DNA from 3 places in the Streptomyces sp. NPDC001914 genome. Region 3 is predicted to be linked to each of the others. Evidence: riboswitches for the same ligand, from Rfam matches in the RefSeq annotation. Region 3 holds a riboswitch; each other region holds the start of a gene.
What was found. Region 3 has a riboswitch for S-adenosylmethionine ahead of ACFYYF_RS14680 (putative leader peptide). Riboswitches for the same ligand answer to the same signal wherever they lie in the genome.

Region 1 (10,093 bases), on a different contig from region 3:
ACCGTCGAACTCGGGCTCCCAGTAGCGGCGCGTGGAGGCGTGGAAGGAGTCCACTCCGGCCGCGGCGAGCGGGGCGAGGATCGCCTCCAGCTCCTCCGGGGTCTCCGCGAGGCGGGCGTCGTACGCCTGCTGCTTCCACTGCGAGTAGCGGAAGATGACGGGGAACTCGGGCGAGACGGCCGCCCGCACCGCGGCGACGATCTCCGCCGAGAACTTCGTACGGGCCACCGGGTCGCCGCCGTAGGCGTCCTCGCGCCGGTTGGTGCCCGCCCAGTGGAACTGGTCGAGCAGGTAGCCGTGGGCACCGTGCAGTTCGACACCGTCGAAGCCGATGCGCTCGGCGTCGGCGGCGGCCTTGGCGAACGCCTCGATGACGTCGTCGAGGTCCTGCTGGGTCATGCTCTTGCCGGTGACCTCGGCGCCCTCCTTGTAGAGGCCGGAGGGGCCGACCGGCGGGGCGTCGGCGAAGGGCGGCTCGCCCGCCTTGCGGACCATGCCGATGTGCCACAGCTGCGGGACGATCGTGCCGCCCCCCGCGTGCACGGCGTCGGCGACCTTCGCCCAGCCGGCGAGCTGGTCCTCGCCGTGGAAGCGCGGCACGCTGTCGCTCTGCCCGGCCGAGTCGTGGCCCACGTAGGTGCCCTCGGTGACGATCAGGCCGACGCCCGCGGCGGCGCGGCGGGAGTAGTACCCGACCACGTCCTCTCCCGGTACGCCGCCCGGCGAGAACATCCGGGTCATCGGGGCCATGGCGATCCGGTTCGGGACGGTCAGGCCGTTGATGGAGATGGGACGGGCCAGGATCTCGGCTGCGCGGGACGCGGCGTCAGCGGTCACGTGGGGGCTCCTCGGGGAGGTGGGCGGTATGACGTCGGGCTGTCTGCGAAACAGGAGATTCCATGCGGTATGTGCACATGCATCGACTGCTCGTCAGCGTCAACCTCCGCACCGGGCGAGGCATTCCGCCGCCCCCGCACTCACCCCTGTGATCCGGGCCACGTAACGGGCCGTACCGTCCCCGGCGAACGCCCGGGGCAGGCGTCCGGGGCAGGGGCAGGCGTCCGGGCCGGGAAACGCCCGAGGGCGGCACCCTCCCTCGCGGGAAGGTGCCGCCCTCGGAACGTCAGGACGTTGATCGACGGGGTCGATCAGAAGTCCATGTCACCGCCCGGCATGCCGCCCGGAGCGGCCGCGGCGGCCTTCTCCGGCTTGTCGGCGATGACGGCCTCGGTGGTCAGGAACAGCGCGGCGATGGAGGCGGCGTTCTGCAGGGCAGAGCGCGTCACCTTCGCCGGGTCGATGATGCCTTCGGCGATCATGTCGACGTACTCACCGGTCGCGGCGTTCAGGCCGTGGCCGACGGGAAGGTTGCGCACCTTCTCGACGATGACGCCACCCTCGAGGCCACCGTTGACGGCGATCTGCTTGAGCGGGGCCTCCAGGGCCAGACGCACGGCGTTGGCGCCGGTCGCCTCGTCACCCGAGAGCTCGAGCTTCTCGAAGACCGAGGAAGCCTGGAGCAGGGCCACGCCACCACCGGCGACGATGCCCTCCTCGACGGCCGCCTTCGCGTTGCGAACGGCGTCCTCGATGCGGTGCTTGCGCTCCTTGAGCTCGACCTCGGTGGCGGCACCGGCCTTGATGACGGCCACGCCGCCGGCCAGCTTCGCCAGACGCTCCTGGAGCTTCTCGCGGTCGTAGTCCGAGTCCGAGTTCTCGATCTCGGCACGGATCTGGTTCACACGGCCGGCGACCTGGTCGGCCGAGCCGGAGCCGTCGACGATCGTGGTCTCGTCCTTGGTGATGACGACCTTGCGGGCGCGGCCCAGCAGGTCCAGACCCGCGTTCTCCAGCTTGAGGCCGACCTCCTCGGAGATGACCTCGCCGCCCGTGAGGATGGCGATGTCGCCGAGCATGGCCTTGCGGCGGTCACCGAAGCCCGGGGCCTTGACGGCGACGGACTTGAAGGTGCCACGGATCTTGTTGACGACCAGGGTCGACAGGGCCTCGCCCTCGACGTCCTCGGCGATGATCAGCAGCGGCTTGCCCGACTGCATGACCTTCTCCAGGAGCGGGAGCAGGTCCTTCACGTTCGCGATCTTGGAGTTCGCGATCAGGATGTACGGGTCGTCGAGGACGGCCTCCATACGCTCCATGTCGGTGGCGAAGTACGCCGAGATGTAGCCCTTGTCGAAGCGCATACCCTCGGTGAGCTCCAGCTCCAGACCGAAGGTCTGGGACTCCTCGACGGTGATGACGCCTTCCTTGCCGACCTTGTCCATCGCCTCGGCGATGAGCTCGCCGATCTGGGTGTCGGCGGCGGAGATGGAGGCCGTGGAAGCGATCTGCTCCTTGGTCTCGACATCCTTCGCCTGCTCCAGCAGGGCACCGGAGACGGCCTCGACGGCCTTCTCGATACCGCGCTTGAGGGCCATCGGGTTGGCGCCGGCGGCGACGTTGCGCAGGCCCTCGCGGACGAGCGCCTGGGCGAGAACGGTCGCGGTGGTCGTACCGTCACCGGCGACGTCGTCCGTCTTCTTGGCGACTTCCTTGACCAGCTCGGCGCCGATCTTCTCGTACGGGTCCTCGAGCTCGATCTCCTTGGCGATGGAAACACCATCGTTGGTGATCGTGGGCGCGCCCCACTTCTTCTCGAGGACGACGTTGCGGCCCTTGGGGCCGAGGGTGACCTTGACGGCGTCGGCGAGCTGGTTCATCCCGCGCTCGAGACCGCGCCGTGCCTCCTCGTCGAACGCGATGATCTTGGCCATGTGAAGTGGTCCTCCCGGACGGGGTGGATTGCTCCGGATCGCGCCCGCGCCCGCGACGGACGGCCCCCGAGCCCTGTGGTTCCTTGCCCCACAGGCCCGTGAGCCTCGCCGGCCCGATCCAAGTTCTGTCACTCTCACTCGGAGAGTGCTAACGCCAATGATTAGCACTCGACCCCTGCGAGTGCAAGCGCCTCTCAGCAAAACAGGGCCGCCGGGCAGCCTCCGCGCGACGCCCCGGCCGAGGGGGCTCGCGGGCACGCGGGCGCACGCGCCACGCGGCAGGACCGGCCGGGGACGCACGAGGGGCCCGCATCCCCTGCGGGATGCGGGCCCCTCGTGCGTGAGTGAGTCGGTGGTCGTTCGCGCCCGATCAGACGGCGAGTTTGACCATGTCCGCCTGCGGACCCTTCTGGCCCTGCGAGATCTCGAACTCCACTCGCTGACCCTCTTCAAGGGTGCGGTAGCCGTCCATCTGAATCGCGCTGTAGTGCACGAAGACGTCCGCACCACCGTCGACCGCGATGAAGCCGTACCCCTTCTCCGCGTTGAACCACTTGACGGTGCCCTGAGCCATGCCTAACTCCCCTATTACTGGCCCTTGCACAGATCCACACTTCGCGGATCCGGGTCAGACCTCACCCCCCAACGGTTGGGGGTGTGCGCCGGAACGCGTCGACCGCGGCTGAATGTATCTGTCCAACTGCCCTCTGCAACAGGTCAATCGGACGAGAATTCTGGGCATGGCCGATCAATGATATGCGGAGAATGCGCAAGGATTCGGGGCAAGTCGGGCCCCGCAAATGCCATAAAATGCCCAAAAAGGTGAGCCATTTTGGCTACTTCTTGTCGCCCGCCGAAGGGTCACTCATATGCGTCCGGCATGAAACCAACATCCAGATCGGCGCGACTTCCCCAACTCTAGCGCGTTCAACCCTACAGAATTGCCCCCTCCGCTTGTCTCACGGAGGGGGCAATTATGTGAACGCAATGTGTTCGGCATTACCGAGGGTAACGATCAGCCTCCGGCGACGGCCGGAATGATCGAGACGCCGACGCCGTCCGGGGTCGCCGTCTCCAGTCCCTGCTCGAAGCGCACGTCGTCGTCGTTGACGTACACGTTCACGAAACGGCGCAGCTTGCCCTGGTCGTCCAGGACGCGCGCGGCGATGCCCGTGTGGTTCTTCTCCAGGTCGCTGATGACCTCGGCGAGGGTCGCGCCCTCGGCCGTCACCTCGGCGGCGCCACCGGTGTAGGTGCGCAGGATGGTGGGGATGCGGACGTTGACGCTCATGATGCGAGGCCAGCCTCTCGGAAGGAGTCGAGGTTCGGGCGGATGGTCGCGGTCAGCCCGGTGTCGGAGGCCACCGCGTCCAGGGTCTTGAGGCCGTCGCCGGTGTTCAGCACGACCGTGGTGAGGGCCGGGTCGAGAAGACCGTTCTCGATGAGCTTGCGGGTGACGCCGACGGTCACGCCGCCCGCCGTCTCCGCGAAGATGCCCTCGGTGCGCGCGAGCAGCTTGATCGCGTCGACGATCTGCTCGTCGTTCACGTCCTCCACCGCGCCGCCGGTGCGCCGCGCGATGTCGAGCACGTACGGGCCGTCCGCCGGGTTGCCGATCGCGAGCGACTTGGCGATGGTGTCCGGCTTCTGCGGCCGTACGACGTCGTGGCCGGCCTTGTAGGCGACGGAGACCGGGGAGCAGCCCTCGGCCTGGGCGCCGAAGATCTTGTACGGCTTGTCCTCGACGAGTCCGAGCCTGATCAGCTCCTGGAGCCCCTTGTCGATCTTCGTGAGCTGGGAGCCGGAGGCGATCGGCACGACGAGCTGGTCGGGGAGCCTCCAGCCGAGCTGCTCGCAGATCTCGTACGCCAGGGTCTTGGAGCCCTCCGCGTAGTACGGCCGCAGGTTCACGTTGACGAAGCCCCAGCCCTCGCCGGCCGGGTCGCCGATCAGCTCGGAGCAGAAGCGGTTCACGTCGTCGTAGTTGCCCTCGATGCCGACGAGCTCGCCGCCGTAGACCGCGGCCATGACGACCTTGCCCTGCTCCAGGTCGTGCGGGATGAACACGCAGGAGCGGAAGCCGGCGCGGGCCGCCGCGGCGCCCACCGCTCCGGCCAGGTTGCCGGTGGAGGAGCAGGAGAGGGTGGTGAACCCGAAGGCGCGGGCCGCTTCGAGGGCCTGGGCGACGACGCGGTCCTTGAAGGAGTGCGTCGGGTTGCCGGAGTCGTCCTTGACGAAGAGCTTTCCGGCGTCGACGCCGAGCTCACGGGCGAGGTTGTCGGCCTGGACGAGCTTGGTCCAGCCGGGGTTGATGTTCGGCTTGTCCGCCACGTCCGCGGGGACGGGCAGCAGCGGCGCGTAGCGCCAGATGTTCGCGGGTCCCGCTTCGATGCGCTTGCGGAGTTCCTCGGTGTCGTACGCCGAGAAGTCGTAGGCGATCTCCAGCGGGCCGAAACACTCCTCGCAGGCGAAGAGCGGGCCGAGCGGGACGCGGTGTCCGCACTCGCGGCAGGAAAGCGCCGCGGCGGGGCCGAGGTCTACCGCGTCGGCGGAGTTCGTGGTGCTTGCAACTGTCTGCGCAGCCATGGAGGCGAGGCCCTTTCTCCTCATCTTCCTCACGACGCACTTCGCCGTGAGACGGATTTGGCACCTTCCCTAGCCGGGAGCCTCGCGACGCGATCGACATCGATCGGTACGAGACCGGCTGGAGGGTTGCCGGGGCTTCATCGGGCCGTATCCCTCTGCCCCTCTGGATGAGCGGTATTTGATTGTTGAACTGTTGAACACGATACGCGCCGACGATCCAGGACATGCGATGGTCATGCGCGTTGTTCAAGACTGTAACCGAAGGCCAGGACAGTTGAGATAGTCGTCCGAACCGCGAGACGACGGCAATCGATCTGCCGCTGGCCGCAGCGGGCACGCCGATGAGAGCGTGTGATCAGACAGTGAGGAGCCGCAGACGGTGCTGAGAGAAGTCGAAAGCTGGCTGAGCACACGCTCCTGGTCCGCGACCGACCGCCCGCTCCACAAGATCATGGCAGCCAAACGCGTCACCGGCTCCACGGTCAGTGTCGTCCTGCCCGCGCTGAACGAGGAGGAGACGGTCGGCGAGATCGTCGCGATCATCCGCCACGACCTGATGCAGCAGGTGCCCCTCGTCGACGAGATCGTCGTCGTCGACTCCGGATCGACCGACCGCACCGCCGCGGTCGCCGCCGCCGCGGGCGCGCGGGTCGTCCACCGCGACGACATCCTCCCGCGCATCCCGGCCGTGCCCGGCAAGGGCGAGGTGTTGTGGCGGTCGCTGCTCGTGACGAGCGGGGACATCGTCTGTTTCGTCGACGCGGACCTCAGGGAGTTCTCGTCCGACTTCGTCTCCGGGATCGTGGGACCGCTGCTCACCGACCCTGGCGTGGACCTGGTCAAGGCCATGTACGACCGCCCGATGGCCGGCGGCGGCGGGCAGGGCGGCCGGGTCACCGAGCTGATGGCCCGCCCCCTGCTGAACATGCACTGGCCCCAGCTCGCGGGCTTCGTCCAGCCGCTCGGCGGCGAGTACGCGGCCCGCCGCTCGCTGCTGGAACAGCTCCCCTTTCCCGTCGGCTACGGCGTCGAACTGGGCATGCTCGTCGACGCCCTGCACCTGGTGGGCCTGGACGCCCTCGCCCAGGTCGACGTCGGGGTGCGCAAGCACCGGCACCAGGACGGCCAGGCACTCGGCCGCATGGCCGCCGCCATCTACCGCACCGCACAGCTCCGGCTGGCACGCGGGCACCTGATCCGCCCCTCCCTCACCCAGTTCGAGCGCGACCGCGACGGTTTCCGGCCGCGCACGTACTCCGTGGACACGGAGGAAAGGCCGCCGATGAGCGAAATCTCCGAGTACCAGGCGCGCGAAGCCGCGTAGTCAGGCCCTGAACGGCCGGGCATCGCATACGGCCGAAGGGCGCGTTTGAGCGTTTCGAGACGGGGCTAGGTTTCGAGGCATGGCTTCAACGCACGGTGCCCACAGGATTCTGGTCGCCTCCAACCGCGGCCCGGTCACCTACGAGGTACGGGAGGACGGCTCGCTGCACGCCAGACGCGGCGGCGGCGGCCTCGTCTCGGGACTCTCGGCGATCGGGCCGGACGCGGGCGCCCTCTGGGTCTGCTCCGCGCTCGGCGACGGTGACCGGGAGGCCGTCCGGCGCGGAGTCCACGAGGACGGCGTACGGATGCTGGCCGTCGACGCGGACACGCACGCCGACGCGTACAACGGCATCGCCAACTCCGTGCTGTGGTTCGTGCACCACCTGCTCTACCAGACCCCGCTGGAGCCGGTCTTCGACGCGGAGTTCCGGCGCCAGTGGGAGTCGTACCGGACCTACAACCGCGCCTTCGCCGAGGCGCTGGCCGAGGAGGCGGCCGAGGGCGCGGCCGTGCTGGTCCAGGACTACCACCTGTGCCTGGTGCCCGGGATGCTCCGCGAACTGCGCCCCGACCTGCGCATCGGTCACTTCTCCCACACCCCGTGGGCGCCCGAGGACTACTTCCGGATACTGCCCGACGACATCCGCGCGGAGCTGATGGCGGGCATGCTCGGCGCGGACCGGGTGGCCTTCCTGACCTGGCGGTGGGCCACCGCGTTCATGCGCTGCGCGGAGGAGACCGATCCCGCCCGCTACCGCGCCGTCCTGCCCCCGGACGGTGCCCCCAGGACGATCGAGCACCTGGACGGCACCGGGGCGCCGGTGCGCGAGACCCGCGTCGGCGTGCACGGCCTCGGCGCGGACGCCGAGTTCCTGCGCGAGCGCTCGCACCGCGCGGACGTCGGGGAGCGGATGGCCGCGCTGCGCGAGGAGATCGGCGCGGACCGCCGGACGATCGTGCGCGTCGACCGGACCGAGCTGTCCAAGAACATCGTGCGGGGGCTGCTGGCGTACCGGCAGCTCCTCGACGACCACCCGGAGTGGCGCGAGCGGGTCGTCCACGTGGCGTTCGCCTATCCGTCGCGGCAGGACCTCGCGGTGTACCGGGACTACACGGCCGAGGTGCAGCGCGTGGCTGACGAGATCAACTCCCAGTACGGGACGCCTGGCTGGACCCCGGTGGTGCTGCACGTGAAGGACGACTTCGCGCGCTCGCTCGCCGCCTACCGGCTCGCCGACGTCGCCCTCGTCAACCCCATCAGGGACGGCATGAACCTCGTCGCCAAGGAGATCCCGGTCGTCTCCGACGAGGGCTGCGCGCTGGTCCTGTCCCGGGAGGCCGGGGCGTACGAGGAACTGGGCGAGGACGCGATCTCCGTGAACCCGTACGACGTGACCGGGACGGCGCGGGCGCTGCACGAGGCGCTCGTGATGCAGCCGGGCGAACGCGCGGAACGCACCAAACGCCTGACCGCGGCCGCCACGGCCCTCCCCCCGGCCCAGTGGTTCCTGGACCAACTCCACGAACTGGAGTCCTGACCGGGAGCGGGCGGCGGTCGCGGTTCCGGTCCGGTGGGTGGGTCGGGGCCGCGCCGGTACATCAGGCCGCCGCCGTCGGACGGAGAAGTGACCGTTAGTGGCGACGGCCATCGATGTACCGGCACGTCCCCTTCCGCCGGATCCCGGCCGCGGGTGCATCGTGGTGGCGGTCCCAGCCCAAGATTTCAGCCCCGGCCGGCAAAAGTTCAGCCCCTCCGGCGATTGAGGAGCGGGGTCCGGGGCGGAGCCCCAGGGGGTCACGTCTCGGGTGCCGTGCAAGATTTCAGCCCCGGCCGGCAAAAGTTCAGCCCCTCCGGCGATTGAGGAGCGGGGTCTGGGGCGGAGCCCCAGGTTCGGGACGGGTAGGGGCGGAGGGGGCGAGACAAGCCTGACCCGCGCCGGGTCACCGGGGTGACGAGCGGCCGGGTCAGGGGAGTTCGGCCGCGATGGCCGCGAGCAGCCGGACGACTCCGGCGGGCCCCTCGACCACCAGGTCGGCCCGCTCGGCGAGCTCGGCGACCTCGGAGCTGCCGCTGCACACCAGGAGCCCGGGAATCCCGTCGGAGCGCAGCTTCTCGACGGCGGCGAAGGCGGGCAGATCCCCCAGATCGTCACCCGCGTACAGAACGGCCTCGGCACCGGTCTCCCGGATGTACTCCAGAAGGGCGACCCCCTTGTCCATGCCCGGCGGACGCAGCTCCAGGACCATGCGCCCCGGCTCGACGATCAGCCCGTGCCGGGCGGCAAGTTCACCCAGCGGCCCCCGCAACGCCTCGAAAGCGGCCTGCGGATCGGCGGCACGCCGCGTGTGCACGGCGACCGCACGGCCCTTCTCCTCGATCCAGGTGCCCTGCCAGGCGCCGATCCGGTCGAGGAACCCCGGCAGCTCGGCACGGACGGCGGCCACGCCGGGGTGCGGGGCGGGCGCGGTGACCGTACCGCTGACCGCGTCCCAGCGCTCGGCGCCGTAGTGGCCGAGGACCACCAGGTGCTCCAGCCCCGCCACACCCGCGAACCCGCCGTGGCGCACGGCGACCCCGGCCGGGCGGCCGGTGACCACGGCGACGGAGGCGACCTTGGGGGCGAGCGCGGCGAGCGCGGGGACCGCGTCGGGGTGGGCGCGGGCCCGGTCGGGGTCGGGGACGATCGGGGCGAGGGTTCCGTCGAAGTCGAGTGCGACGACCGTCCTGGCGGGACGCGTGAGGATCGCTTCCAGCGCGTCGCGACCGGCGGGGGTCACCGGAGCCGGCAAGGAGTCCTTGGATTCGGGGTGGCTGCCCATGGGGCGACCCTATCGGGGCCGCGGCGGCAACACCTCCGACTCCCGACCGACCGGGCACCCCCGGACAGCGAATGCCTCGATCCCAGCACCGCCCCCGACCACCGGCACCAGCACCGGGTCCCACCACTCGCCCCGCCGACCGCCGCCGCCATCGGCTCCCGCCACCCGCCCCGCCCCAGGCCCCGGCCGCCCGGCCCGAGCCACCGGATCCCGCCGCCCCGCCCGCCGTCCCACCGGCACCGGGTCTCACGACTCCCTCCGCCCCCGGCTCCCGCCGTCCGGCCCACCGGCACCAGCACCACCACCGGGTCTCGCCGCGCGCGGTCTCAGCGCTCGTCGCGGCGGGACTCGCGGACCCGGCGGAGTCTGTTCACCGTGACGGGGTCGTGCGCGAGGGCTCGCGGATCGTTCAGGAGCGCGTTCAGGAGCTGGTAGTAGCGGACCGGGGCGAGGCCCAGCTGTTCGCGTATGGCGCGTTCCTTGGCGCCGGGGCCGGGGAAGCCGCGGCGCTCCAGGGCGAGAATGCTCCGTTCACGCGCGGGCAGTTCTTCCATGGACAGCACGGTAGCCCCCGGTACCGACAGGCGCCG
Region 2 (10,093 bases), on a different contig from region 3:
ACCGCGGCGTCGGCGCGGCTCCAGGTGGCCAGCCAGGCGTCCTGCGGGCGCCCGATGAGCACCAGCGCCGGCGGGCAGTTGAAGATCTCGTCCTTGATCTGCCGGCACACCCCCATGCCGCCCATCGGCACCGCCTCGCCGTCCAGGACGCAGACGTCGATGCCGCCCTTGTCGAGCTCCCTGATGACGGCGGCCGGCGTCGCGCACTCGACGAACTCGACGAGCGGAGCGTCCGGGGCGGGCCTGCGCCCGGTGGCGAGCCGCACCTGCGCGCGGGTGTTGGAGTCGTCGCTGTAGACCAGCACCGTGGCGGTCGGCTGCATTCTTCCTCCGAGACGTCAGCGTCGTACGGACATCGTGCGCACCGGGCTGATCGTCCCCGGCCCGATGCGCGGATGCTACTCCCTTGAACACCTCGTCAACACCGGTTCGGACACGGCTTCGATGGTCCATCCGGGCTGGACACACCCGGTCAACACCCCGAACGGCACCCCCCGGCGTGAGGGCGGGATAAGCGACCGACATAATGTCGGTCGTGGCGACAGCAACGACAGTAGAAACCGGGCACGCGCACCCGTCGGTCAATCGGCCGAACCTCACCAGCGTCGGAACCATCATCTGGCTGAGTTCCGAGCTGATGTTCTTCGCGGCCCTCTTCGCGATGTACTTCACCCTGCGATCGGTGACCGGGCCGGATCACTGGAAGGAAATGGCGTCCAGCCTGAACCTTCCGTTCTCGGCGACGAACACCACGATCCTGGTGCTCTCCTCCCTGACCTGCCAGCTCGGCGTCTTCGCCGCCGAGCGCGGGGACGTGAAGAAGCTCAGGATGTGGTTCATCGTCACCTTCATCATGGGTGCGATCTTCATCGGCGGTCAGGTCTTCGAGTACACCGAACTGGTCAAGAAGGACGGGCTCTCGCTCTCCTCCGACCCGTACGGCTCGGTGTTCTACCTGACCACCGGCTTCCACGGACTGCATGTGACGGGCGGACTCATCGCCTTCCTGCTGGTCCTCGGTCGCACCTACGCGGCTCGGAGGTTCACTCACGAGCAGGCGACCGCCGCCATCGTCGTGTCCTACTACTGGCACTTCGTCGATGTCGTCTGGATCGGCCTTTTCGCCACGATCTACCTGATCAAGTAATCGGGCCCACCGCCCGAAACATCCAGAAGCACCGACGCAGAAGATCCTGACACCGGGGTAATCCGTGAAAAAGCTCTCCGCACGACGACGCCATCCGCTGGCGGCGGTCGTCGTCCTACTCCTCGCGCTGGCGGCCACCGGGGGGCTGTACGCCGCGTTCGCACCCGCGGGCAAGGCGCAGGCCGATGAAACCGCCCAGTCCCTCGGCATCACCGAGGGCCAGAAGCTGTACTCCGTGGGCTGCGCAAGCTGCCACGGCACCGGCGGTCAGGGCAGCTCCGACGGTCCGAGCCTGGTGGGTGTGGGCGCCGCGGCGGTCGACTTCCAGGTCGGCACCGGCCGTATGCCGGCCCAGCAGCCGGGCGCTCAGATCCCGCGCAAGAAGGTGATCTACACCCAGGCCGAGATCGACCAGCTCGCGGCCTACATCGCCTCGCTCGGCGCCGGCCCCGCGATCCCGACCAAGAACCAGGTCAGCCCCGAGGGCGCGGACATCGCCAAGGGCGGTGAACTCTTCCGTACCAACTGCGCCCAGTGCCACAACTTCACCGGCAAGGGCGGCGCGCTGACGCACGGCAAGTACGCGCCGAGCCTGGAGGGTGTCGACCCGAAGCACATCTACGAGGCCATGCAGACGGGCCCGCAGAACATGCCGTCCTTCCCCGACACCACGCTGACGGAGAAGAACAAGCAGGACATCATCGCGTACCTCGACGCGGTCAACGGTGACGACACCGAGAGCCCCGGCGGTCTTGAGCTGGGCGGCCTCGGGCCGGTCAGCGAGGGCCTGTTCGGCTGGGTCTTCGGCCTCGGAACCCTGGTCGCCGTCGCCGTCTGGGTCGCCGCTCGGACCGCAAAGGCCAAGAAGTCATGAGTAGCCAAGACATTCCAGAAGAGAACGTGCCCGCCGAGCGGGCCTCCGACGACCACGCCGGTCACGGTCACGGTCCGGTAGCCGTCGCGGACGAGCAGAACCCGTTCGCGGACCCGGGGCTTCCGCCCCACGAGCACCGCATCCAGGACATCGACGAGCGGGCCGCCAAGCGGTCCGAGCGTCTGGTCGCCATGCTGTTCGTGCTGTCGATGGTGGCCACCGTCGGCTTCATCGCCTCGTACGTGGCGATCCCGAACGACAAGTCGATCTACGTGTTCCCGATCGGGCACATCAGCGCGCTGAACTTCGCGCTGGGCATGTGCCTCGGTGTGGCGCTGTTCGCGATCGGCGCGGGCGCGGTCCACTGGGCCCGCACCCTGATGTCCGACGTGGAGATCGCCGACGAGCGTCACCCGATCGAGGCGGCGCCCGAGGTCAAGGCCAAGGTCCTGGCCGACTTCAAGGACGGTGCCACGGAGTCCGCGCTCGGACGCCGCAAGCTGATCCGCAACACGATGTTCGGCGCGCTGGCCCTGTTCCCGCTCTCCGGCGTCATGCTGCTGCGCGACCTCGGTCCGCTGCCCGGCACGAAGCTGCGCCACACGCTGTGGTCCAAGGGCAAGCTCCTCGTCAACATGAACACGAACGAGCCGCTGCGTCCTTCGGACCTGGCCGTCGGTTCGCTCACCTTCGCCAAGCCCGAGGGCCTGGAGGAGCACGACGAGGACTTCCAGAAGGAGATCGCCAAGGCGGCCCTGATGATCATCCGGCTCCAGCCGGAGGACATCAAGGACAAGCAGGAACTCGAGTGGTCCTACCAGGGCATCGTGGCGTACTCGAAGATCTGCACCCACGTCGGATGCCCGATCTCCCTGTACGAGCAGCAGACGCACCACGCGCTGTGCCCGTGCCACCAGTCCACCTTCGACCTCTCCGACGGTGCCCGGGTCATCTTCGGCCCGGCCGGTCACGCCCTGCCCCAGCTGCAGATCGGCGTGAACGCTGAGGGCTACCTCGAAGCGCTCAGCGACTTCGAAGAGCCCGTCGGTCCTGCATTCTGGGAGCGCGGATGAGCACTACCACCACCTCCGACTCGCGCTCCTCGCGCGAGAAGGCACCCGCCGGTGAGCGGGTCGCCGACTGGGCCGACGGCCGCCTCGGGATCTACTCCCTGGCCAAGTCCAACATGCGCAAGATCTTCCCCGACCACTGGTCGTTCATGTTGGGTGAGGTCTGCCTCTACAGCTTCATCATCATCATCCTCACGGGTGTGTACCTGACCCTGTTCTTCCACCCGTCGATGAACGAGGTGGAGTACCACGGCAGCTACGTCCCGCTGCAGGGCCAGCTGATGTCCGAGGCGTTCAACTCGACCATGCACATCTCCTTCGATGTGCGCGGTGGTCTGCTGATCCGTCAGATCCACCACTGGGCCGCGCTGATCTTCCTCGCCGGCATGTTCGTGCACATGATGCGCGTGTTCTTCACGGGTGCGTTCCGCAAGCCCCGTGAGGTCAACTGGGTCTTCGGATTCCTGCTGTTCGTCCTCGGCATGTTCACCGGCTTCACCGGTTACTCGCTCCCGGACGACCTGCTCTCCGGCACCGGTGTCCGCTTCATGGAGGGCGCGATCCTGTCCGTGCCGATCGTCGGCACGTACCTGTCGTTCTTCCTGTTCGGCGGCGAGTTCCCGGGCGGCGACTTCGTGGCCCGCTTCTACTCGGTGCACGTGCTGCTGCTGCCGGGCATCATGCTCGGCCTGGTCGTCGGCCACCTGATCCTGGTCTTCTACCACAAGCACACGCAGTTCGCGGGCCCCGGCAAGACGAACAACAACGTCGTCGGCATGCCGCTGCTGCCGGTCTACATGGCCAAGGCCGGAGGCTTCTTCTTCCTGGTCTTCGGTGTCATCGCGGCCATCGCGGCGATCGCCTCGATCAACCCGATCTGGGCCCTGGGCCCCTACCGTCCGGACCAGGTGTCCACCGGCGCCCAGCCCGACTGGTACATGGGCTTCTCCGAAGGCCTGATCCGTGTCATGCCGGGCTGGGAGATCAACCTCTGGGGTCACACGCTCGTCCTGGGTGTGTTCATCCCGCTGGTCATCTTCCCGCTGGTCCTGGTCGCGATCGCGGTCTACCCGTTCATCGAGGGCTGGGTCACCGGCGACAAGCGCGAGCACCACATCCTGGACCGCCCGCGCAACGTCCCGACCCGGACCGCGTTCGGCGCCGCCTGGATCAGCTGGTACTTCGTCCTGCTCATCGGCGGTGGCAACGACCTCTGGGCCACGCACTTCCACCTGTCGATCAACTCGATCACCTGGTTCGTCCGGATCGCGTTCTTCGTCGTGCCGGTGCTGACCTTCATCGCCACCAAGCGGATCTGCCTCGGCCTCCAGCGCCGGGACCGGGACAAGGTGCTGCACGGCCGCGAGTCGGGCATCATCAAGCGCCTGCCGCACGGTGAGTTCATCGAGGTCCACGAGCCGCTCAGCCAGGACGCGCTGCACACGCTCACCGCGCACGAGCAGTACAAGCCGGCCGAGATCGGCCCGACGGTCGACGAGAACGGTGTCGAGCGCAAGGTCTCGGGCACGCAGAAGCTGCGCGCCAAGATGAGCAAGGGCTTCTACGGCGACGAGGGCCAGATCCCCAAGCCCACCGTCGAGGAGTACAAGGAGATCACGAGCGGCCACGGCCACCACTGATCCCCGGCTGTCCGCCACGGCAGGAGCCCCGTCCATGACACGGACGGGGCTCTTTGCCGTCCCCCGGGCTGGATAGGGTGGACTCACCCGGTGGTGCGGGGCGATCCACCCCGCGTCACCCCGACCCGTGTCACCCGCGACCGCGTGACCCACGAACCCAGGAGCGACCATGAGCGCTGTGAACCCCGCTGGAGGCGACACCGCGGCGGGCCGTTCCTGGCCCGCCGTACTGAACGGACTGCTCGAAGGCCGCGACCAGAGTGCGGACGACACGGCCTGGGCGATGGACCGCATCATGCGCGGCGAGGCGACCGACGCGCAGATCGCCGGCTTCGTGGTGGCCCTGCGGGCCAAGGGCGAGACCGTCCAGGAGATCGCCGGACTCGTCCGCGCTATGTACGAGCACGCCAACGTGATCGAGGTGCCCGGACACACCGTCGACATCGTCGGAACGGGCGGCGACGGCGCGAAGACCGTCAACATCTCGACGATGTCCTCGATCGTGGTGGCCGGCACCGGCGCCAAGGTCGTCAAGCACGGCAACCGGGCCGCGTCCTCCGCGTCCGGCTCCTCGGACGTCCTGGAGAAGCTCGGCGTCAATCTCCAGCTGCCGGTGAAGCGGGTCGCCGAGGTGGCCGAGGAGGCCGGGATCACCTTCTGCTTCGCGGTCAAGTTCCACCCGGCGCTGCGTCATGTGGCCGCCGCCCGCGGCCAGTTGGGCATCCGCACCACCTTCAACGTGCTCGGACCGCTGACCAATCCGGCACGCGTGAAGGCCCAGGCGGTCGGCGTCGCCGACCCCCGGATGGCGCCCATCGTGGCGGGCGTGTTCGCCGAGCGCGGCAACTCCTCGCTGGTCTTCCGCGGCGACGACGGCCTCGACGAGCTGACCACCACCGGGGGCTCCCACGTCTGGGTCGTCCGCGACGGCAAGGTCGCCGAGGAGCGCTTCGACCCCCGCGACGTCGGGCTCGACATCGTCCCGGTGGAGGCCCTGCGCGGCGCCGACGCCTCGTACAACGCGGAGGTCGCCCGACGCCTGCTGGACGGCGAGAAGGGGCCCGTACGGGACGCCGTCCTGCTGAACTCGGCGGCGGCCCTGGTGGCCCTGTCGCCGACCGGCGGGCCGCTCGCCGGGCAGCTCCGCGACCAGATGGACAGGGCGGCCGAGGCCATCGACTCCGGTGCCGCGAAGCGCACCCTGGAGCGCTGGGTGGCCGCCAGCAACGCCTGACCGCCGAGAGCGCCGCGCGAGACGCAGTCCGGATCGTGGACTGCGTCTTGCGCGGAGAAGATCCTCTGGCAAGATGCTGTACCAGGTCATGAGTGACAGCCATCAGGCCCCGGCCGGCTGTCCGGCAACCCTCCGTCCGTGGCGGGGTGCCCCGGGTGAAGACCAGGCCGTAGGCAGCGAGGCCTACGGCAAGCGCGGACCCCTCCCGCTCTCCGGGCGGACAACCAGGGGTCCTGGTCGTTCGAGGGAGCCTTCTGTGAGCAAGCGAATGCGTTAGGGCGCCGAGCCCCGCCTCCGCACACCCCCTTTCACCCTTTCCCGCGCTGAGCGACGCCCGACGGCGGCCGGCTCGCGCGGTGATCCCGCCTGCCTCTCACAGGAGCTCGCCATGTCCGCTTCCACCGTTGCCGCCGACCAGGCTGTTTGTGCCCCTCTGCCCGTTCTCGGCCGGGATGTCACCGTCCCGCTCGTCACCGGTGGCGAGGTGACCTACGCGGCTCTCGACTATGCCGCCAGCGCGCCCGCCCTCCAGCGCGTGTGGGACGACGTGGCCGCGTACGCGCCCTACTACGGCAGCGTCCACCGGGGCGCCGGCTGCCTCTCGCAGCTCTCCACCGACCTCTTCGAGAACGCCCGCAGGACCGTCGCGGAGTTCCTCGACTGCCGCGCCGGCGACCAGGTGGTCTTCACCCGCTCCACCACCGACTCGCTCAACCTGCTCGCCGCGGCCCTCCCGGCCGGCTGCCAGGTCTTCGTCTTCGAGACCGAGCACCACGCCTCGCTGCTGCCCTGGCGCGACGCCCGCGTCACCTACCTGAACGCCCCGCGCACCCCCGGCGAGGCGGTCGAGACCCTGGAGCGCGCCCTCGCCGCCCGGGACCCCTACGGCCCGGCCCTGGTCTGCGTCACCGGCGCCTCGAACGTCACCGGCGAGCTGTGGCCGGTGCGCGAGCTGGCCGCGGCCGCCCACGCCCACGGAGCCCGCATCGTCCTCGACGCCGCACAGCTCGCCCCGCACCACCCGCTGTCGGTCCAGGACCTCGACGTCGACTGGGTCGCCTTCTCCGGGCACAAGCTGTACGCGCCCTTCGGCTCCGGTGTCCTCGCGGGCCGCTCCGACTGGCTGCGCGAGGCCGACCCGTACCTCGCGGGCGGCGGGGCCAGCCGCAAGGTCACCCGCCGCGCGGACGGCGGCGTGGACGTGGAGTGGCACGACAGCGCCGCCCGCCACGAGGCCGGCTCGCCGAACGTCATCGGCGCCTACTCGATCGCGTCGGCCTGCAAGGCGCTCACCGACGAGGGCTTCGACAAGCTCGTCGCCCGGGAGCAGCACCTGATCCGTACCGTCCGCGCGGGCCTCGCCGAGGTCCCCGAGGTCCGGGTCCTCTCCCTCTTCGGCGACGACGCCCCGCGGGTCGGCGTCATCTCCTTCGTCGTCGAGGGCTGGAACAGCTCGCACTTCGCTGCCGCGCTGTCCGCCGAGTACGGCATCGGGGTGCGCGACGGCCTCTTCTGCGCCCACCCGCTCGTGCGCACGCTGCTCGGCAGCGACCCGGAGACCGCGGGGGAGTGCGGAGCCCCCGAGGCGGCCCCCGGCGAGAAGTCCCTCAACGCCATCCGCGTCAGCTTCGGGGCCGGGACCCCCGACGAGCACGTCGAGCGGTTCGTCCGCGCGGTGCGCGAGCTCGTCGAGGACGGCGCGCGCTGGCAGTACCGCACCGAGGACGGCCGCTGCGTCCCGGCGGTCTGACGACCGCCCCCGCCCCGCCCGGAGGCGGCGCCGCGTCGGTCAGGAGTCGAGACCGATCGCGAACGCCGCCTCCAGGTCGTGCTGGGAGTACGTACGGAACGCCACGTGCGTGTCCGTCGCCTCGACACCCGGGATCTTGCTGATCCTGCCGGGGATGACGTCCGCCAGGTCGTCATGGGCGTGGACCCGGACCATGGCGATCAGGTCGTAGGTGCCGGTGACCGAGAAGACCTCGCTGACGCTCTCCAGCGACGCGATCGACTCGGCGATCTCGGGGATGCGGTCCACGCTGGTCTTGATGAGGACGATCGCGGTGATCACGGCTGGTTCTCTCCCTAGGGGGCCGCTGCTGGGGATCTCACCCTACTCGCGGTCCCCCGGACCCGGCCGCTCCACCGGGGGCCCCGGCAGCACCGCCCGGGCGGGCACGACGGCCGGACGCCGCCGGAAGCGCGCCCACGCGTACACGAAGCCCAGGGAGAAGCCCACGAGGTGGGCCAGGTAGGCGACCCCGGGGCCCGAGCTGCTGCGGCCCGCCGCGAGCCACTGCAGGGTGAACCAGAACGGCAGCACCACCCAGGCCGGGAACCGCAGCGGCAGGAAGAACAGGAACGGGAAGAGACTGGTCACCCGGGCCCCGGGGAACAGGTACAGAAAGGCGCCGAGCACCGCGGAGATCGCCCCGGAGGCCCCGACCAGGGACTGCTGCGAGGTCGCGTTCGCGGCGGCGTACCCCAGCAGGGCCAGATACCCGCAGCCCAGGTAGAACAGGGCGAACTCCAGATGGCCCATGCGCTCCTCGGTCATCAGCCCGAAGACGTAGAAGAAGAGCATGTTGCCCAGGAGATGGAGCCAGCTCCCGTGGATGAACAGGGCGGTCGCGGGAGTGAGCGCCTCGCCCGGGGCCCCGTCGAACAGGGCGGCCGGCACCACGCCCCAGCGGCGGAAGTAGGCCCGCTGCGCGACCAGCAGTTCGTCCCCGGTGCCGTACGCGGGATCGAGGCCCGAGGCGGGGCCGATCACGAAGATCAGACAGCACAGGACGATCAGTCCGTACGTCACCGGCGCGGACCGGCCCCGCAGCGCCCTGCGGACCGTCGCACTCCAATTGCCGATCATGGTGCAGAGCATGACGTAACCGCACCGATGCGCACAGACCGCCTCGCCGCCGTGGACACCCGAGCGTCGAGTACCCGCCAGGCCGTAGGGTTACGAGCCAAAGCACCGGGAGACCGGCGCCGGACGGACACTAGAAGGAAAGCGGCTGCCCTATGACAGTTCCCCTGCCCGATGCGAAGACCCGCTGGCGCTGCACCCTCTGCGGCAACCTCACGCGTTTCGACGTGACCCGCTCGTCGAAGGTCGTCGAGTATGTGCACCTGGACCTGGCCGGTGAGCCGAAGGTGGAGGAGCGCGAGGTGGTCAGTGAGACCATCGAGTCGGTGCGGTGCCGCTGGTGCAACGCGGTGGATCAGGTCGAACTCGTGGACAGGCCGGGCGCCGGCTCCTGACGGAGCGGGCCCCGCACGGATATTGGGGTGAAACGGATGGTGGAGACCACAGGCGGGGAGCCGGACGACGGCACCGCCGAGGTGCTCGACCGTCCGCTGCCCGACGGCGTGCGCCGACGCGTCGTGCAGATCGTCTCGGACGGCTTCGGCGGGCTGACGGTGTCCGAACTGCCCGCACAGCTGAGGCAGTACGCCCGGTTCGCCCCCAATCGCCGCGCCAAGTTCGCCGGCAACGCGATGGCGACGGCCCTGGAGACGGACCCGCTGTTCAGACAGCGCATCGCCGAGAAGCTCAGAGAGACCCAGCCCGAGCTCGTCGGGGCTCTCGACTCGGGCGCGCCGCCCCCGGCCGCGGATCCGCTGGACGTGGCGGCCGCGGCCTACGTCGTGCGTCCGACGGGCTGGGTGAAGCTCGTGACCGCCGCGGGCGAGGAGGCCCTGCGCGCGGACGCCGAGCGCGCCGACGAGGAGAGCCGCGCCGAACTGGACCGGCTGCGCGCTGAACTCACGGAGGCCCGCGGGCAGACCCGTGCCGAGACCGAACGGCTGCGCACGGAACTGGAGTCGGCCAAGAAGGAAGCGGAATCGCTTCACCGCAAGCTGCGCGGGGCCCTCAGCGACGTCAAGCGCGGCGAGGCGGCCCTGCGCAAGCTCCAGGCGGAGGCGGACGGCGCGAAGGCGGAGAGCCAGGCACAGGTGTCCGCGGCCGAGAGCGAGACGCGGCGGCTCAAGGCGCGGCTCTCGGAGGCCGAGGCGGCCCTGGAAGCCACCCGCAAGGCGGCCCGTGAGGGGCGCAGCGTCGAGGACATGCGGGTGCGGCTGCTGCTGGACACCGTCCTGGAGGCGGCCCAGGGGCTGCGCCGGGAA
Region 3 (10,093 bases):
GGCCGACGGCGACCAGCTGCTGCTGTACACGGACGGGGTCACCGAGGCCCGTGACCACGGCCGGGAGTTCTACGCCCTCGCCGAAGGTCTGGCCCGGCACGTGTCCGACGAGCCCGCCTCCACGCTCGCCGCGCTCGACGCCGAGCTCCAGGCCCATGTGGGCGGCAGGCTGCACGACGACGCGGCCCTGCTGCTGCTCCGCAAGCCGGACCCCGCCGAGTCGGGGTCCGCGATCGCCGCGGGTGGCTCGGTCACCGTTCCCTCACCGCCCCGGCCGCCCGCCGCCGGTGTGGGCTGCGGCAGGGCCGCGGAGTAGCCGTCCCGGACGCGGACGGCGGGAGACGGAGCCCGTTCCGGGGAAGAACCGTCCCGACCGCGCCACGGCGTGCGACGGGGCGCGGTCGCCCCGCACGGGACGGGCCGGGTCAGTGGCCCGCGCACTGGAGCCAGGGCAGTGGCCCGCGCACGGAGCCCGGTCAGTGGCCCGCGAACTGGAGCCGGGTCGGCTGCACGGCGTCGGGCCGCAGCGCGATGCCGTCGACCGTCAGACGCTCACCGTAGATGTCCGTGATCCGGACCGGGCCTCCGCAGCCGCCGCCGTCCTCGGCGAGGAAGTAGTTGTAGTCGGTGCGAGGGAGCTGCCGCCACACGCCGCCGGAGCGGAGTTCGAGCCGGGCCACCGGGTTCCGGTGGCCGATCACCTGGAGCGCGCACCAGTAGCGGCTGGACCCGGTCTTGTACCGGAGGGAGAGCGTGCCGGAGTCGCCGGGGCTCAGCAGCTTCCACGTGATCGGGATCCGGCCGGCCGCCGGGTTCGCGAGCCGGGCGAACGCCGGGGCGCTCAGATCGAGCTGGCCGGGGACGCAGCCCGTCGGGCATTCGTTGGTGATCCGGACCGTGACGCTCGCACCGCCGTCGGCGCGCACCAGCACGTAGGCCCCGCAGGCCTCGGCCGTCTCGTAGTCGGTGTGGTTCATCGCCGCGGTCATGAGCTCGTCGCTCGGACCGTAGGAGCAGGCGCCGTCGCCGGTCCCGGCGTCGTACGTGGTCGCCACTCCCCGGTAGCCGACGCCCGGGCGGATCCGTCCCGCCAGCGGGGCGGTCGTCTTCGTGGCCCGGGAGGCGGCCGAGGCCGACGGCCGTGCGGACGCGGTCGAGGTACGGGCCGTAGCGGTCGGGGAGCCGTCCGGGCTCGCCGACCGGGTCGCCGCGGGGGACGTCGATCCGTCCGGAGACTCCCGGCCGGGAGCCTTGGTCCCCCGGGAACCGGTGACCGCCGAGTCCGCGGCCCGTCCCGTATCGGCCTGGCCGCCGGGCCGGAACGCCACGACCAGACAGACCAGCGCCCCGACCGCGAACAGCGCGACGGGGGTGACGGCCCTCAGCGTCGGCCGCCGTCCGCGCCGACGGGCGGCCTGTCTCGTTTCCTTCATGCGCATCCGTTCGGGGTCGGGCCGCTGGTACGCCCGTCAGTCGCCGCCGGAGGCGGAAAGGTTGCCGCCCCTTCCCTCTTCGGCGCGGCGGATCAGCTCCCGGCCCCGTGCCATGCCCGGTACCTCGACGAAGCGATGGGTCAGCGCGCAGGACGCCAGCAGCACGGCGAGGAAGGCCGCCTCCAGTACGGGTTCGTCGTGCCGCTGCCGGCCGATCACGCCGTCGCTCACCGCCAGCAGGACCGGATGCACCAGGTAGACCGAGTAGCTGACCGTCCCCAGCCAGATCAGCGCACGCGGGAATCTCCGGCGGCGCAGCGCGAGGGCCAGTCCGAAGGTGAGTACGGCCAGCAGGAAGGCCGTGATCCAGCCGCGCGTCGCGAACCGGTCCGTGTCACCGTTCGCGTACGCGCTCCCCACGGAGCAGATCACCACCACCGCGGCGGTGAGTGCCGCGCGCGGCCAGGTGCCCGTCCCGCTCTCCGCCCGCTGGACGGCGGTGCCGAGGAACATGACGGCCAGGATCACCAGGCCCTCCCAGAGGGGAACGGTGCCGTTGAAGGGGACCAGGACCAGCGCGAGCACGCCTCCCGCCACGGCCCCCGGCACCCGCAGCGCGGACCTTCGGGAACTCCCGCAGAGGACGGCGACCACCAGCACCGTCGCGGCGAGCGCGATGAGCGGCCCCCTGCCGACCGCCGAGGACAGCGCGGACGCCGGTGGCACGAACGCCACGGTCGCGGTCACGGCGGCCAGCGTTCCCAAAGACACCGCGACCGTCGCCGAGCGCCGGTGCAGCCGGACCGTGAACAGGGCGACCACCAGCAGGTAGAACGCCAGTTCGTACGACAGGGTCCACAGGACGAGGACGACACTCGGTGTCCCCAGTACTTCCTGGAGCAGCGTGGCGTGGGCCACGGCCACCGTGACGGGATTCTGTCCGTCGAAACGGGCCCCGAGGTGCGCGAGGCCCACGAGATTCAGCGCCAGTACCGAACCCACCACCACGGCCCAGAGCGGGTAGATGCGATGGGCCCGGCCGATCCAGAAACTCCTGACGCAGCCCCGGCGCTCCAGCGAGGCCGGGATGACGTAACCGCTCACCAGGAAGAACAGCATGACGCCGTACCGGCCGATGTCGATCTGCGGCATCACCTGCCCCCGGAACTCCGCCATGAAGGAGTACGAGGAATGGTCGACCGCCACGAGAAGCGCGGCGATCCCGCGCAGGGCGTCCAGCCGGCCGAGGCGCGTGGCTCCGGCGGATCCACCGGGCGCGGGGGCGGGCGATGCCGGGGGCGTCGGCCGGGGAAGCGGCCGGAGAACGGGGGGTGCGGGTTCCATGGAAACGCCTGCCTGGACCGGGTCCTGTGGGGTGGCGGCTGCGCCGGACCGGGCGGGAAGCGGGCACGGCGAACCGGGCGGCCCGGTCCGGCGGCTCGCCGGTGTTCGGTTCGCGAGGCCGTGGATTCCACATCGAAGTGCGGACAGCCGGCGACGCGGCACGGGACACGCCCTGATGAGGCGGCTTTAGCCAGGATTGCCCAAATTCACCGTGACTGCCTACGCGTGCTGGTCAGCGCCTCGTGGCCGTCGGCCGTGCTCGCGAGGCCGGCATGCGTCGCCCGCGGGGATGGGACAGAGTGATCCCATGGGCCACCTGTGGATGACGTGGTCGCTCGAAGGCGTCGGCTCGGCCGGACAGAACGTCCCCGACGTCGAGGCGGCATGCCGCTCTCTCATCGGCTCCGTGGAGCGGTCCCGACGTGCCTTCGAGACGCCCGAGCCGTGGGAGGAACTCCGCGACTCGGCGCTGCTGCTCCAGGACCGCATTCTGGGTCCGGGGCGGGAGGTCGTTGAGCAGGGCCGGCGATGGACGTCGACCGTGAACGGGGTCAGCATTCTGCTGGTCCCGCGCGAGTGATCGGTCCGCGCCGGGGTTTCGTATGACTGTCGGGCCCGGCCGCGGGTGGGTTCCGTGTGACTGTGGGGTACGGCCGCGGGTGGGTTCCGTGTGACTGTGGGGTCTGGTCGCGGCGGGGTTCCGTGTGACGGTCGGGTCCGGCCGCCGGGCGGTTCCGTGCGACGGCCTGGTCCGACCGCCGGGCCGGTGGCTCCGCGCCGGCGCTCGTCGCGCGCGCGGAAACACCCACCTGCCCGGCAGCCGGACCCGCCGTCCGGGTCAGGCGGCCGCGGTCAGGGGCACCAGGTCGCTCCCGTGCCGGAAGGCCGGGTGACCACCGAGACGCCGTACGTAGTCCAGGAGCCGGGGGCGCGAGCCGAGGGCGCGGGACCGGCCGAGACCGGTGAGCGCCGTCCATACGTCCACGTCCGCCGCGGTGAGGGATTCGCCCAGCACGTAGGCGTGCGAGGAGAGCCGGCAGTCCAGCAGCTCCAGGGCCGCCGCGAGTTCCGAGGGCGGGGCGGCCAGGGTGACGGCGCGGTCCAGCAGCTCGCGGAGGGCTTCGATGTCCGCGGCGAGGGGCGGCGGACAGAGCGTGGACGGGCACGTCGTGGTGTGACCCGAGCGCAGACCGGCCAGGTCGCGGAGGATGGCGGGCGTGTGGTTGCTGACGATGCGTCCGCTCCACCGGTCGCACAGGGCGGGCGCGGTGAGCGGCCCGTCGAAGTGATGCTCGGTGGCCTCGTAGGCACGGCGCAGTGAGGCGAAGGCGTCGGGAGTCCGCGCGGCGTCCGCCACGAGTGTGGTGGCGACCGAGTCCCGCAGGCCGAGCAGTCCCAGGGTGATGGCGATGCGCAGCGAGGGCGGACAACTCTGCGCCAGATACAGCTCGTAGCGGTGTGGAGCCGGGTAGAAGCCGCCCGCCAGACCGACACCGATGCGGCTGTCGACGCGGTGGGGGAGTGCGGACGACGCCGTCGCCTGCTTGAGCCGCGGAGCGGCCGACGGGAGCGAGATCTGGTCACAGGGGCGTGAGTTGGCAGTGTTTGACGGGCGCGAAGCTGTCTCGGGCATGACTCTCCCTGGGGGAAGACGGAAGCCACCGCCGCTTTGTGGGCACCGGCGGCCGGATGCGGAATGACTGCGCTTGTCGCACCGGTCCGGATCTAACGGACCGGTCGCGGATCAGTAAGCGCTGGAGACGCGCAGGAGGTCGATGTGCAGGCGCCTCGTCAAACCGCTCTTGGGCAATTCCCACCGGTCCCGGCTCAGGGCTCGCGAGACGCGAGACCACGCTTGCCCCGCCGCACCGGCGGGACCCGGTCGTCACCCGGGGCACCCCGTCGCGGCGGAAGGGTTGCCTGTCAGCGGGCCGGGGCCGATGACCACTGGAGCGGGGCGAACCCGCGCCGTGGGCGCTGACAATCGTGACCGTCCATGACAGTCTCGGCGCGCTCTGTTGCGCCGTCAAGAAGGCCGGACGCACGGTCTCACCTGGTGGTCACCCGCATTGACATTCTTTTCGGGGCGGGCCTAACGTGCGGCCCACCACAGGATGCCTTTCGGCCGGAGAAGAAATGGTGACGGCGATGCACGCAGCAGACGGGACGGCCGCATGGCGGCGCCTCGGTCGCGATGTGCTGTGCGCCGACCGGGCCGTGGACCTGCTGCGCGTCAACAGCGCCCTGTGTCCGGGCACGTGTCGCTCCCTCAGCCGAGGCTGACGGTCTCTCCGAGTCCTCGGCCGTCCCGAGCCGAGGGTTCCTCCAGGTCTCTCACGACCTCAGGTCTTCGACGACTTCAGGTCTTCGACGACTTCAGGTCTTCGATGTCCTCAGGTCTCTGATCACCGCAGGCCTTTGACGGCCACGCGCTGACGGCTCCAGCCCTCGGCGGCCGCCGTGGTCGCGCAACGCCCCTTCCCCGCCCAGCCCTCGTCCCACCTGTGCCCGCGCATCGCCGTGTACCGAGCCGTCCCGCTCGGCGGTGCGCCGCCGCTCCGTGGTCCGGGGTGTCCGAATCCGCTGGAGTTCTCCATGAGCCAACCTCCAGGCGCCGCTGTGTCCTTCGGATCAGCACCGCCCGCCGAGGCGATCCCCCGTACCGACCTCCCCGCCGCGTCCGAACGTCCGGCGGCCCAGCGGGTCCTGCCGCTGCGGCGGCCCGGCCGCTGGATCGTCACGGCCGTCGTGCTGGTGCTGGTCGCCCAGATCGCCCACGGACTGGTGACCAACCCCTTCTACCAGTGGGATCGCTTCCAGTACTGGTTCCTGCGCCCGACGATTCTCGACGGTCTGCTCATCACCCTGGAAGTCGCCCTCTACAGCGCGGTGTTGGGTCTTCTGGGCGGTGTCCTGCTGGCTCTGGCCAGGCTCTCCCGGAGCCCGGTGCTGCGGGCGGTGAGCTGGGTCTACACCTGGCTGTTCCGGTCGGTTCCGCTGATCGTCGTCCTGCTCTTCCTCTACAACTTCAGCGCGCTGTACCAGACGTTGAGCGTCGGAGTGCCGTTCGGGCCGGCCTTCTTCACCTTCGACGAGTCCCGCCTGGCGACCGACATGGCCGTCGCCGTCGTCGGACTGAGCCTGAACGAGGCCGCGTACGCCTCCGAAGTGGTGCGCGGCGGGATCCTCTCCGTCGACCAGGGCCAGCACGAGGCGGCGTCCGCCCTCGGTCTGCCGAAGCGGTACCAGTTCGCGAAGATCGTCTTCCCGCAGGCGCTGCGTTCCATCACCCCCAACTACGTCAACCAGTTGATCGGTCTCATCAAGGGCACCTCGCTGGTCTTCTACGTGTCCCTGCTCGACCTCTTCGGCTCCGTGCAGAGCATGGGCAGCACCTACCCCGGCGACATCGTGCCGCTGCTCCTCGTCGCCACCGCCTGGTACCTGATCCTCACCAGTGTCGTGTCCGTCATCCAGTTCTACGTCGAGCGGCACTACTCGCGGGGCGCCCTGCGCACCCTGCCGCCGACCCCTTTGCAGAAGGCGCGGAACGGTCTGCGCGAGGTGCGAGCCCGGTTCCGGAGGGAGACGGCGATATGAGCGGCGAGACGAATCCGACGACGGTGAAGACGCGGACGGCCCCGGCCGGCGAGGTGACGGACGCGGCGCCGACTGCCTCCGTCCGGGCGACGGACGCGGCGTCGACAGCCTCCGCCCCGGTGACGCACCCGGCCGCGGACCCGGCCCCGGCCTCGCACGCGGCCTCGGACCCGGCCGCCGAGATCGACGACGGGCTGCACGTGCGGCCGGCCGCCGTCGAGGTGCACGACGTGCACAAGTGGTACGGGTCCCAACAGGTGCTGGACGGCGTGGAGTTGACCGTCCGGCCCGGCGAGGTGACGGTCGTCCTCGGTCCGTCCGGCTCCGGCAAGTCCACCCTCCTGCGGGTGATCAACCACCTGGAGAAGCCCGAGATCGGCCACGTCAGCCTGAACGGCGAGCTCATCGGCGTCCGCAGGCACGGCGACCGTCTCAAGGAGCTGAGCGAGCGGGTCATCCTGGCCCAGCGCAGCCGGATCGGGTTCGTGTTCCAGAACTTCAACCTCTTCCCGCACCTGACCGTTCTGGACAACGTGGCCGCTGCCCCGGTGGCGACCGGCAGGCTGTCCAGGGCCGGGGCGCAGGAACTCGCCCGTGATCTGCTCGCCCGGGTGGGCCTGGCCGACAAGGCCGCCGCCTACCCCCGGCAGCTGTCCGGCGGTCAGCAGCAGCGCGTGGCCATCGCCCGGGCCCTCGCCCTGCGTCCCGGAGTCATCCTCTTCGACGAACCCACGTCCGCGCTCGACCCCGAACTGGTCGGCGAAGTCCTCGCGGTCATCAAGGACCTGGCCCACAGCGGCACGACACTCGTCATCGTCACCCACGAGATCGGCTTCGCCCGTGAGATCGCCGACCGTGTGGTCTTCATGGACGGCGGGCGCATCGTCGAACAGGGTCCGCCCGAGCAGGTGCTGGACCGTCCGCGAGAAGCACGCACCCGAGAGTTCCTGAGCAAGGTGCTCTGACGGTGCTCCGACCGCTTCATGTCCGACGCGCAGCGGGACACCGCTCGACGAGGTGTTCCCTGCCCTGCCGCCCCGACCCGCGTCGGGGCGGACCCCCGATTCGGCGGCCCGCCGGGACCGTTCCCCCACATCTCTCATCGCACACTCGACAAGGACAGCCATGCGCACCCACAGCCTGAACCGCACAGCCCTCCGCGGCGTCGCCGCCACCGCGGCCGTCGCCTCCCTCGCCGTCTCCCTCGCGGCCTGCGGCGCGGACAGCGACGCCGCCACCCGGACGCGGTCCGACGCGGCCGGAACCGTGACCGTGGGCGCGCTCTCGAACGGGGCAGCGAAGGAAACCACGTTGAAGGTCTCCGAGGTGAAGTCCATCAGTGCCGAGCTGCCCAAGTCCGTCGCGGAAAGAGGCACGTTGGTGGTGGGCATCGGCGCACTGCCCGCCGGATCGCCGCCGTTGAACTTCGTCGGACAGGATCAGAAGACGCTCACCGGCAGCGAACCCGATCTCGGCAAGCTGGTCGCCGCGGTCCTCGGGCTGAAGCCGGTCGTCAAGAACTCCACCTGGGAGAACCTGTTCGTCGGGATCGACAGCGGCAAGGTCGACGTCGCCTTCTCGAACGTCACCGACACCGAGGAACGCAAGAAGAAGTACGAGTTCGCCTCGTACCGCCAGGACAACCTCGCCTTCGAGGTGCCGAAGAAGAGCACCTGGAACTTCGACGGCGACTACCGGAACCTCGCCGGCAAGACCGTCGCGGTGGGCGCCGGCACCAACCAGGAGAAGATCCTCCTGGAGTGGAAGGACAAGCTGGCCAAGGCGGGCAAGAAGCTCACCGTCAAGTACTACCAGGACAACAACGCCACGGCTCTGGCGCTGAACAGCGGGAAGATCGACGCCTCCTTCGGCCCCAACCCGGCCGTCGCCTACCACGTCACCCAGAACGCCAAGTCCCCTCACCCGACCCGCAACGCCGGCCAGTTCTCCGGCGCGGGCGCCACGATCCAGGGACTCATCGCGGCCACCGCCAAGAAGGACAGCGGTCTCGCCAAGCCGGTCGCCGACGCCATCAACTACCTGATCGACAACGGCCAGTACGCCAAGTGGCTGGCCGCCTGGAACCTCTCCAACGAGGCGGTGAAGACCTCCGAGGTCAACCCGCCCGGCCTGCCGCTCGACAACTCCTGAACCACCGCCCGCCCCAAGGGACTCCGCCGCATCGCGGCGGAGTCCCGGGCGCGACCGGCCGCGTTCCAGATACGGAGAACCCGCACCGCCATGTCCACCAGCGTCCACCCCGCACCCGCCCCTTCCCCGAGCCCGGCCCCACCGCACATCCTCGACAACGCCGCGTGGGCCGCGCTGACCGGCCCGCACGCCCACCTCGCCGAACGCGTCGGCAGGGCCGCCCGCTACCCGACGGACGTGTCCCCGTTCACCGCGCTCGCGGATCCCGCCGACCCCCGCGCGTGGGACGACCTCGCCGAACTGGTGGGTCCCGGGACGGTCACCCCGGTCACCGCGATCCAGGCCGTGCCCGACGGCTGGACGATCGAACACGGCGGCGACGGGGTCCAGTTGACCGCCACCGCGCTGCGCGCCGAGCCCGCGCCCGAAGCGGTACGCCTCGGCCCCGCCGACGTGCCCGAGATCCTCGGCCTGATCGCCCTCACCCGGCCGGGCCCCTTCCTGCCCCGTACCGTCGAACTCGGCGCCTACCTCGGCATCCGGGAAGGCGGCCGGCTGATCGCCCTGGCCGGCGAGCGGCTGCGGCCGCCGGGCTGGACCGAGATCAGCGCCGTGTGCACCCATCCCGACCACCGGGGCAAGGGCCTGGCCACCCGCCTCGTCCGCGCGGTCGCGGCGGGGATCGAGGAGCGGGGGGACACCCCGTTCCTCCACGCGGCCGCCGACAACACGAACGCGATCCGGCTCTACGAGTCGATCGGGTTCACCCTGCGCCGCCGCACGCGGTTCGTGCTCGTCCGGACACCCGGCGGACAGCGGTCCGTGCCCGCGGGACACGAAGAGGGCGGGCAGCCGGAAGAAAAGGCACACCGATGAGGTTGGTCTTGTCCAGGACCGTGCGGCGCCCCGGCGGGGACCCACTCGGGCCGGGCGGTCGGGGGACCCGGGAGCACCGGGCCGAGAGGGCGGAGGTGAGGTCCGTGCGCCGTGTGAACCACCGCGTGCCGAGACCGCTCGCGCCCCGCCCCCTGCACCTGTACGGCCGGCCGCACATCGATCTGCTGCGGGTCGCCGGCGCGCTCTGTCGCCTCTGATCCGTTCCACGCAGCCCCGCCCCGTTTCACGGGGGCGGGATTCCTCGTACGGCCGATCAGGAAGGCACCTCCGTGTCCTCGTCACCCTCCCCCCTGCACCTCGCCGTCGCACTCGACGGCGCCGGCTGGCACCCGGCCGCCTGGCGCGAACCCGTCGCTCGGCCCGGCGAACTGCTCACCGCCGCCTACTGGGCCGATCTGGTCACCGAGGCCGAGCACGGTCTGCTCGACTTCGTGACCATCGAGGACGGTCTCGGCCTCCAGTCCTCCTCGCCCGCGGAGCCGGACGGCCGCACCGACCAGGTCCGCGGCCGACTCGACGCCGTCCTCATCGCCGCGCGGATCGCGCCCCTGACCCGTCACATCGGTGTGGTGCCGACCGTCGTGGCCACACACACGGAGCCGTTCCACATCTCCAAGGCGATCGCCACCCTCGACTACGTGAGCACCGGCCGTGCGGGTGTACGCGTC

Region 1: another riboswitch for S-adenosylmethionine. It lies ahead of thrC (threonine synthase); the one in region 3 lies ahead of ACFYYF_RS14680 (putative leader peptide).
Region 2: another riboswitch for S-adenosylmethionine. It lies ahead of ACFYYF_RS23865 (aminotransferase class V-fold PLP-dependent enzyme); the one in region 3 lies ahead of ACFYYF_RS14680 (putative leader peptide).

The regions. Positions count from the first base shown of each region.
Region 1 is NZ_JBIASW010000011.1:185,219-195,311, forward strand. Features, by position in the region: gene ACFYYF_RS28705 (NADH:flavin oxidoreductase) at 1-837, opposite strand, end outside; gene groL (chaperonin GroEL) at 1,149-2,771, opposite strand; gene ACFYYF_RS28715 (cold-shock protein) at 3,142-3,345, opposite strand; gene ACFYYF_RS28720 (MoaD/ThiS family protein) at 3,787-4,062, opposite strand; gene thrC (threonine synthase) at 4,059-5,357, opposite strand; SAM riboswitch class I at 5,375-5,531, opposite strand; gene ACFYYF_RS28730 (glucosyl-3-phosphoglycerate synthase) at 5,737-6,681, shown strand; gene ACFYYF_RS28735 (trehalose-6-phosphate synthase) at 6,761-8,221, shown strand; gene otsB (trehalose-phosphatase) at 8,649-9,503, opposite strand; gene ACFYYF_RS28745 (DUF3263 domain-containing protein) at 9,830-10,057, opposite strand.
Region 2 is NZ_JBIASW010000008.1:257,318-267,410, forward strand. Features, by position in the region: gene ACFYYF_RS23835 (hypothetical protein) at 1-323, opposite strand, end outside; gene ACFYYF_RS23840 (heme-copper oxidase subunit III) at 527-1,147, shown strand; gene ACFYYF_RS23845 (c-type cytochrome) at 1,212-2,021, shown strand; gene ACFYYF_RS23850 (Rieske 2Fe-2S domain-containing protein) at 2,018-3,094, shown strand; gene ACFYYF_RS23855 (cytochrome bc complex cytochrome b subunit) at 3,091-4,731, shown strand; gene trpD (anthranilate phosphoribosyltransferase) at 4,901-5,965, shown strand; SAM riboswitch class IV at 6,050-6,166, shown strand; gene ACFYYF_RS23865 (aminotransferase class V-fold PLP-dependent enzyme) at 6,354-7,715, shown strand; gene ACFYYF_RS23870 (Lrp/AsnC ligand binding domain-containing protein) at 7,755-8,036, opposite strand; gene ACFYYF_RS23875 (rhomboid family intramembrane serine protease) at 8,079-8,834, opposite strand; gene ACFYYF_RS23880 (hypothetical protein) at 8,987-9,226, shown strand; gene ACFYYF_RS23885 (NYN domain-containing protein) at 9,263-10,093, shown strand, end outside.
Region 3 is NZ_JBIASW010000004.1:489,095-499,187, reverse strand. Features, by position in the region: gene ACFYYF_RS14705 (PP2C family protein-serine/threonine phosphatase) at 1-316, shown strand, start outside; gene ACFYYF_RS14700 (expansin EXLX1 family cellulose-binding protein) at 477-1,433, opposite strand; gene ACFYYF_RS14695 (acyltransferase family protein) at 1,470-2,777, opposite strand; gene ACFYYF_RS14690 (hypothetical protein) at 3,085-3,357, shown strand; gene ACFYYF_RS14685 (cell envelope biogenesis protein OmpA) at 3,616-4,410, opposite strand; gene ACFYYF_RS14680 (putative leader peptide) at 4,522-4,587, opposite strand; SAM riboswitch class IV at 4,624-4,769, opposite strand; gene ACFYYF_RS14675 (hypothetical protein) at 4,926-5,060, shown strand; gene ACFYYF_RS14670 (amino acid ABC transporter permease) at 5,373-6,377, shown strand; gene ACFYYF_RS14665 (amino acid ABC transporter ATP-binding protein) at 6,578-7,342, shown strand; gene ACFYYF_RS14660 (ABC transporter substrate-binding protein) at 7,503-8,528, shown strand; gene ACFYYF_RS14655 (GNAT family N-acetyltransferase) at 8,619-9,404, shown strand; gene ACFYYF_RS14650 (putative leader peptide) at 9,509-9,622, shown strand; gene ACFYYF_RS14645 (LLM class flavin-dependent oxidoreductase) at 9,695-10,093, shown strand, end outside.